Regions from separate parts of the Streptomyces javensis genome, predicted to be linked through region 1. Evidence: riboswitches for the same ligand, from Rfam matches in the RefSeq annotation. Region 1 holds a riboswitch; the other holds the start of a gene.

Region 1 (3,710 bases):
CCTCGTCCTCGATGCGCTCCCCGAGCGCCTGGAAGCCGCCGCAGACGCCGAGCACCGGACGGCCCTCGGCGGCCCGCCGGGCGATCGCGTCGGCCAGCCCGCGCTCACGCAGCCACTCCAGCGCCCTTACGGTGCCCCGGGTGCCCGGCAGCACCACCAGGTCGGCGTCGGCCAGCTCCTCGGGCCGGTCCACGAACCGCACGATCACGCCCGGTTCTGCCGCCAGCGCGTCCACGTCCGTGAAGTTGGACATCAGCGGTACGGCGGCCACCGCGATCCGCAGGACGTCCGCGCCGAAAGGGGGCGCCACGACGCTCTCCCGCACCGCGCCGCGCAGCGACACCCGCAGCCCGTCCTCCTCGTCGATCCCCAGCCCGTGGGCGAACGGGAGCACCCCGACGGTCGGGCGCCCGGTGAGGTCGCGCAGCATCTCCAGACCGGGCTCCAGAAGGCTCACATCGCCGCGGAACTTGTTCACCAGGTAGGCGGCCACATGCCGTTGGTCGGCTGCCGACAGCAGCGCGGTCGTGCCGAAGAAGGACGCGAAGACACCACCGCGGTCGATGTCCCCGACCACCACGACCGGAAGCCCGGCGGCACGCGCCAGCCCCATGTTGACGATGTCGGTGCGGCGCAGATTGATCTCGGCCGGGCTGCCCGCGCCCTCGCAGATCACCGCGTCATGGGTGCGCCGCAGCTCCTCCAGGCACTCCGTGACGGTCCCCAGCAGCGCCTCCCGCCCCGCTGAGAGCCTTTCGCCGGGCGAGGGGGCTCCGGCCCCGGCGAAGTACCCGCGCGCGCTCAGCTCGCCCACCGGCTTGCCCAGCAGCACCACCTGGCTGCTGCGGTCGCCGCCCGGCTTCAGCAGGACCGGGTTCATCAGCGCGCTGGGCTCGACGCGCGCGGCGGCCGCCTGCATGGCCTGCGCCCGCCCGATCTCCGCACCCTCCCGGGTGACGAAGGAGTTGAGCGACATGTTCTGCGCCTTGAAGGGCGCCACGCTGACGCCCTTACGGGCGAGCCACCGGCAGATCCCGGCCGTCACCACGCTCTTGCCCGCGTCGGAGGTCGTGCCCGCGACGAGCAGCCCCCCGCCGCGCGCCCCGGAACCCTCCGTGCCGCCCTTACCGCGTATGCCGCTCATCCGCCGCCCCTTCCCAAGGCCCGGGTTCTCAGGGCCCGGGGCCGCCCCGTCAACGCCCTCAGGACCGGCCGGGCCGCCATGGACACCCCGAGCGCCAGCACACCGACGCGCCGCGACAGCCGTATCGCCCGCTCGATGTCGGCCGACTCCACCGGCCGCCCGCCGGAGTTGAGCACCGGCCGGTTCTCGACCCGGCCGCCGTACGCGAGGGCGCCGCCCAGCCGGACGCCGAGCGCGCCCGCGAAGGACGCCTCCACAGGGCCCGCGTTGGGGCTCGGATGGCGTCCGCCGTCGTGCCGCCAGGCGCGCCACGCACCGCGCGGATCGGGGCCCGCGAGCGTCGCCAGGGTCGCCGTAAGGCGTGCACCGGGCCAGCCGGCCACATCGTCCAGCCGGGCCGCCGCCCAGCCGAACCGCCGGTAGCGCGGCGACTTGTGGCCCACCATGGCGTCCAGGGTGTTGACGGCGCGGAATGCTATGAGCCCCGGCACCCCGCCCACGGCGCCCCACACCAGCGCGCCCACGACGGCGTCTGAGGTGTTCTCGGCCACCGATTCGACCACCGCGCGGGCGATCTGCGGCCCGTCCAGCGCCTGCGGATCGCGGCCGCACAGATGCGGCAGCCGCTCCCGGGCGACCTCGAGGTCCCCGGCGGCCAGCGCCCCGCCGACGGCCCGTGCCTCACGGCCCAGGCTCGTACCTCCCAGCACGGCCCAGGTGGCGGCGGCGGTCAGCGCGACCGCCGCGCCACGGCGGCTGCCAAGTCCCCGTACGGCGCGGGTCAGCAGCGCGGCACCGGCGGCCGCGCCGCCCGCGCACAACGCGGTGTGCAGGGCCCCGTAGCCCCGGTGGTCGCGCCACAGCCGGCGCTCGGCGGCCGCGGCGGCGCGCAGGAACGCGGCCACCGGATGGCCGCGGCGCGGATCACCCGTGGCGAGGTCGCCGAGGAAGCCGAGGGCCGCGCCGCACGCGAACGAGGCGTGGTCGGCAGGCATCCGTCAGGCCGCCGTCACGCCTCGGCGCGGCGATACGGAACCAGACGGGCCGGAGGGGCCGGAAGAGCCGAAGCGGACAGGGAGGGCTGGCGGCGTGGCGATGCCGGGCATGGCGGTATGTCCTCACTCAGGGTCCTCGCCCTGGTTCGACGTGACCGGCGGTGAGAGTCTCCTGGCTCCCGGATCCGCGGCCCTCCCGGTCTTCCAGCCCCGCGTACGCGACGAACCGTACGGACGAGCCGTGACCCCATCCAGGCGATGGGAAGGTGCTCCCCGGTGACAGTGGCGGGACCGCGCCGGATTCTCACCGGCTTCCTCTCCTGCCGCCGTTTGGCTCGGGAAGTCCACCATGGGCCGCGAATGGCCGTCAACTCGCATATGACCCATGACGCCCGAGTGTGCCGAGCCCCACAGACGACCGCCCCCACGAGACGGCCGCCGGACGGACGGCGCTGGTCAGCGCCACCATCCGGCGGCCGGTGGGTCATCCGGGGACAGCGGGGCCCTCAGGCGACGATCAGATAGATGCCGTAGGCCACGACCGCGGCGCACACCGCGAAGCAGGCGTACGCGCCGGTGCGCGCGAGCGAGGAGCCGCCCACCGCGCCCCCGGGCACGGCGGCGGCCGTGCCGCCCTGCTCCGGCGCCGCCTTACGGGAGGTGCCGACGATGCCCAGGGTGAAGACGCCCACCATGCCGACGGTCACCGCGAGGCTGATGCCGAAGACCTGGCCGAGTGCCGCCCAGTCGATGCTCATGTTTCCTGGCTCCTTAGCGGGTGGCGCTGCTCGCGGCGGCGGGGGTGGGGGTCTGCTCGGGTGTGTTCTCCGAGGTGTCGTCCTCGGGGGCGGCGCTCTCGGGGGCGGCGCTCGCCGCACCGGCGGGCGGCGGGGCCACGGACCGCAGGGCGGCCGTGACGGCGCCCACCGGCTCCTGGGTGCCGACCTCGTTGACGTTGGTGTGGTCCACGGGCTTGCGGCGCGACAGCATCCAGATCGCCCCGCAGGCCAGGACGGCGAGCACGGCCACCGCCGTGATTCCCGCGTTCCCCTGGTCGGCGAGGAGCGCGGCGGCGCCCGCCACCAGCCCGGCGGCCGGGAGGGTCAGCACCCAGGCGACCACCATGCGGCCCGCGGTCGACCAGCGCACCACGGCGCCCTTACGGCCGACACCCGCGCCCATGACGGCGCCGGAGCAGACCTGGGTGGTGGACAGCGCGAAGCCGATGTGGGAGGAGGCGAGGATGACGGTCGCGGCGCCGGTCTGGGCGGCGAAGCCCTGCGGCGGCTGGATGTCGGTGATGCCCTTGCCCATGGTGCGGATGATGCGCCAGCCACCCAGGTAGGTGCCGAGCGCGATGGCCAGGCCCGCCGAGACGATGACCCACAGCGGCGGGTCGGAGTCGGGCGCCACCACGTTCCCGGTGACCAGCGCCAGGGTGATCACGCCCATCGTCTTCTGGGCGTCGTTGGTGCCGTGGGCCAGGGAGACCAGGGCGGCCGAGGCGATCTGCCCCGCGCGGTAGCCCTTCGCGGTGTCCTCGGGGGAGCGGTCGCGGCCGAGCCGGTAGG
Region 2 (3,710 bases), on a different contig from region 1:
GATCGGCTCGGGGGTCTGCCAGATGCGGGAGAGGAGCTGGAGGATGTCCTTGTTGGTCAGGTCCGGGTTCTGCTCCGAGCCCGAGAGCGCGAACTCCTTGGCGATGATCTTCTGGGTGGTGACGAACCACGAGTAGTCATGGCCGGTGGCGGTGATCGATCCGAGGGTGTGCAGGGTGTCGTAGCCCGGGATGTCGGGGCTGGAGAAGCGCCTGCCCTTCGCGTCGAACCACATCGACGACGGGCCCGGCAGAATGCGGATGCCGTGGCCCGGCCAGATCGGGTCGTAGTTCCTGAGGCCCTCGGTGTAGTGCCACATCCGGTCGGGGTTGACGATCCGTCCGCCCGCCTTCTCGGTGATCGCCAGCATGCGGCCGTCCACATACGCGGGGACGCCGGTGACCATGAACTTCGGCGGTGAGCCGAGCCGGTCGGGCCAGTTCCGGCGTACGAGGTCGTGGTTGGCGCCGATACCGCCGGAGGTGACGATCACCACCGGGGCGCTGAGCTCGAAGTCGCCCACCACGGTGCGCGAGGTCTGCTTGCCGCGGGCGGCGTCGCTCGGTTCCAGGATCGAGCCGCTCACTCCGGTGACGGCGCCACCGGTGACGATCAGCTCGTCCACCCGGTGCCGGAACGTGAAGGTCACCCGGCCGTCCTGCGCGGCGGCCCGCACCTTCTTCTCGAACGGCTCGACCACGGCCGGACCGGTGCCCCAGGTGACGTGGAAACGCGGCACCGAGTTGCCGTGGCCGTCCGCGAGACCGCCGCCGCGCTCGGCCCAGCCGACGATCGGGAACCATTGCACACCGAGCCCGTGCAGCCAGGACCGCTTCTCCCCGGAGGCGAAGTCCACGTACGCCTCGGCCCACTTGTGGGCCCAGTAGTCCTGGCCACCGGGGTCGCCGACACCGCGGTCGAAGCCCGCCGTGCCGAGCCAGTCCTGCCAGGCCAGTTCGGGGGAATCCTTGATCCCCATCAGCCGCTGCTCCGCGGAGTCGACGAAGAACAGGCCGCCGAAGGACCAGAACGCCTGGCCGCCGAGGTTGCTCTCGGGCTCCTGGTCGAGGAGGAGCACCTTGCGCCCCGCGGCCGCCAGTTCCGCCGTGGCCACCAACCCGGCGAGCCCGTGGCCGACCACGATGGCGTCCGCGTCCGAGGACGCCCCGGAGGCGGCGAAGGCCGGAACCGCCGTCTGGGCGAGCGCGGCGCCGGCGAGCACACCGCCCGCCGCCGTCAGGGCACGGCGGCGGCTGATCCCACCGACCCCGGCGGACGACGCGGAATTCTCTGTGGAGTTCTCCATGAGCTGCCTTCCGGAAGGGGGTTCGGAGGGTGCGGGAGATACGGAGGGGGTTGCCGCGACGGAATCGTGTTACCGACCGGCAACGTGTTACCGACGGTAGCCCACGGGGTGCGAGGCCGCCAGAGTTCTGCTCACGACAGCAACTCCCGTGCGTCGTAGGGGACTTCGGTCGCTCAGCGACCGCCGGGTGACGGCTCGGCCGAGGCGCTCCCCCGTGGCGAGAACGCGTACAGATCGAGGATGTCGGGCAGCGGTGCCACCCCGGGGCCGCCCGCCCGGACCCAGGCCACGATGTCCTCCGTCGCGTCCGGGTCGTTGACCAGGCCGAGCCACACCGGCCTGCCCCCGGCGGCCCGCCCCGCGGCCGACGGCTGCACCACGATCACATTGGCCTGGTCGCAGACGTCCAGACACTCGGAGACGCGTACGGGCGCCTCCTCACCGAGCCGCGTGATCTGCGCGGCATGGTCGACGCCGGTCACCTTGGGGCTGCCGCAACAGCAGTCCCGGCACACGGTCACCCGGCACGGCAGCGGGTCGGTCGGCCCTACGGGCACGCCGCACCACCCCTCCTCCGGGGTAGTCCGCCCCGGTGTCGATCGAGGAGGCGACCGCGTGAGTCTCCTGGCTCTCGGGTCGATGCTCGTCCCGGCCTTCCCACCCGCGTATGCGGGCAGTGGCCTGTCCGGGATCCGCTCGCCGATCACAGTGGCGGTACCGCGCCGGATTCCCACCGGCTTCCTCGTTCCGCCGTCGCCTTTGTCGCCCGGCATCATCGCATCCCGGACACCGCCACACCACGCGGCCCCGGCCCCAGCGGGGCGACGGGCGGCCCGGCGTCAGCCCCGGCGGACCGGCGCCCCCGCCAGGATCTCCCCCAGCCCCTGGCGGGTGGCCGCCAGCACCACGCGGTCCTGGGGCCGCAGGGCATAGCCGGGGCGCAGATCCCATACCAGGGCGGGCTCCTGCTGGACGGCACCGTCATAAGGGGGCGCCGCCCCGAGGTCGCGTCGCCGGTCCGCGGGCTCGGCCGCGTCCAGCGCGATCACCCGCCAGGCACCCGGTACGAACGCCTCGGCGACGGTACGTCCCTCCAGTTGCGGATGCCCGGCGACATTCAGGGCGGCGAAGAGCAGCACCCTGCGCTCGACCGGTATGGCACCGAGGACCTGACGTCCCATCATGGCCCCGGCGAACGCCGGAGCCGCCAGGCTGGAGACGCTGCGGCTGCGGGTGAGGGCCCGCGGATGGGCCGCGCGCAGCGTGCGGTAGACGGCGGTGGCGAAGCGGTCGTCGTACAGGCGCAGGGCCACCCGGAGCCGGGGCTTGACCGAGCGGGCGTACAGCGTCGCCTCCAGGTTGGTGGTGTCGGCGCTGGTCAGGGCGAGCAGGGCGTGGGCCCGCTGGATTTTGGCGGCCTCCAGGACGCCTTCCTGGGTGACGTCACCGAGGACCGTCGGCACCCCCAGTCTGCGGGCCAGCGGGATGCCGCGCGCCCCGGGATCCTCTTCCACGCACACCACGGGGATGTCCATCTCCCGGAGTCTGGCCAGGACCCGGGTGCCGACCTTGCCGAGCCCGAGCAGTACGACATGGCCGGACAGGCCGCGCGGCGGGCGGCGCAGCGCGGACGCGGTGCGGAAGGTGCCCAGCGCTTCCAGCGCGGCGGCCACCAGGACGGGCAGCAGAAGCAGTCCGGTCAGCCCGGACAGCAGTTGCAGGACCTTGCGTCCGGTCGGCTCGTCGAGCGCCGGGTCGTCGATCGCGAGCACGTCCAGCACCGTGAGGTAGGCCGCGTGGAGCAGCCCGGCTCCGGTGAGCCGCCAGGAGATGATGGTGAGGACGAGCACGGCGATCGCCATTCCGGCGACGGACCAGCGCAGCCGGCGGGAGAAGAGCGAGGCGAGCGGCAGTCGGCGGCTGCCGAGCCGCTGCGGCGGCAGCGGTGTGCCGATGGCGGAGACGGCCTCGAGCACCACCGTGTCGCGCCCGGTGGCGGCGGCCACCTCCTCGTCCCCGGGCAGCAGCCTGGGCCCTTCGTCCCCGCTGCTGTCGGAACCCTCGCTGCCGCCGGGGTCGCTGGTGGTGGACGAGAGCAGGGCGAGGGTGCACAGCCCCGGGCGGGCCACCTCGTCCGTGCCGGGCGGGGTGCGCTCGGCCGCGCGCAGCAGCAGCCCGTCGGCCTGGAGCACTTTGCTGGTGCCCGCGACGGCGGTGGCCGCGAGCGCGGGGGCGGCGGTGTCGGCGTCCGACAGTACGGTGGTGGTGGCGTCCAGCTCCGCCGGGTCCATGCCGGGATCGGCGACCCGCGCCGCCTCGTCGAGGAGTTCCTCCAGGTGCTGGCCCAGCTTGCGGTTGTAGAGCCGGATCACCAGCCGCAGCCGGGGGTTGAGGCGGCGGGCCCG

Evidence for each region. Region 1 has a riboswitch for cobalamin ahead of ABD329_RS31905 (cobalamin biosynthesis protein). Riboswitches for the same ligand answer to the same signal wherever they lie in the genome.
Region 2: it holds a riboswitch for cobalamin, as region 1 does, so the genes downstream of both, ABD329_RS00265 ((2Fe-2S) ferredoxin domain-containing protein) here and ABD329_RS31905 (cobalamin biosynthesis protein) in region 1, are expected to answer to the same signal.

Annotation. Positions count from the first base shown of each region.
Region 1 covers NZ_BAAAIF010000046.1:1,790-5,499, forward strand. The annotation lists gene ABD329_RS31900 (cobyric acid synthase) at 1-1,144, opposite strand, end outside; gene ABD329_RS31905 (cobalamin biosynthesis protein) at 1,141-2,139, opposite strand; cobalamin riboswitch at 2,286-2,503, opposite strand; gene ABD329_RS31910 (hypothetical protein) at 2,646-2,897, opposite strand; gene ABD329_RS31915 (inorganic phosphate transporter) at 2,911-3,710, opposite strand, start outside.
Region 2 covers NZ_BAAAIF010000001.1:73,731-77,440, reverse strand. The annotation lists gene ABD329_RS00270 (FAD-binding dehydrogenase) at 1-1,305, opposite strand, end outside; gene ABD329_RS00265 ((2Fe-2S) ferredoxin domain-containing protein) at 1,479-1,862, opposite strand; cobalamin riboswitch at 1,903-2,095, opposite strand; gene ABD329_RS00260 (NAD-binding protein) at 2,145-3,710, opposite strand, start outside.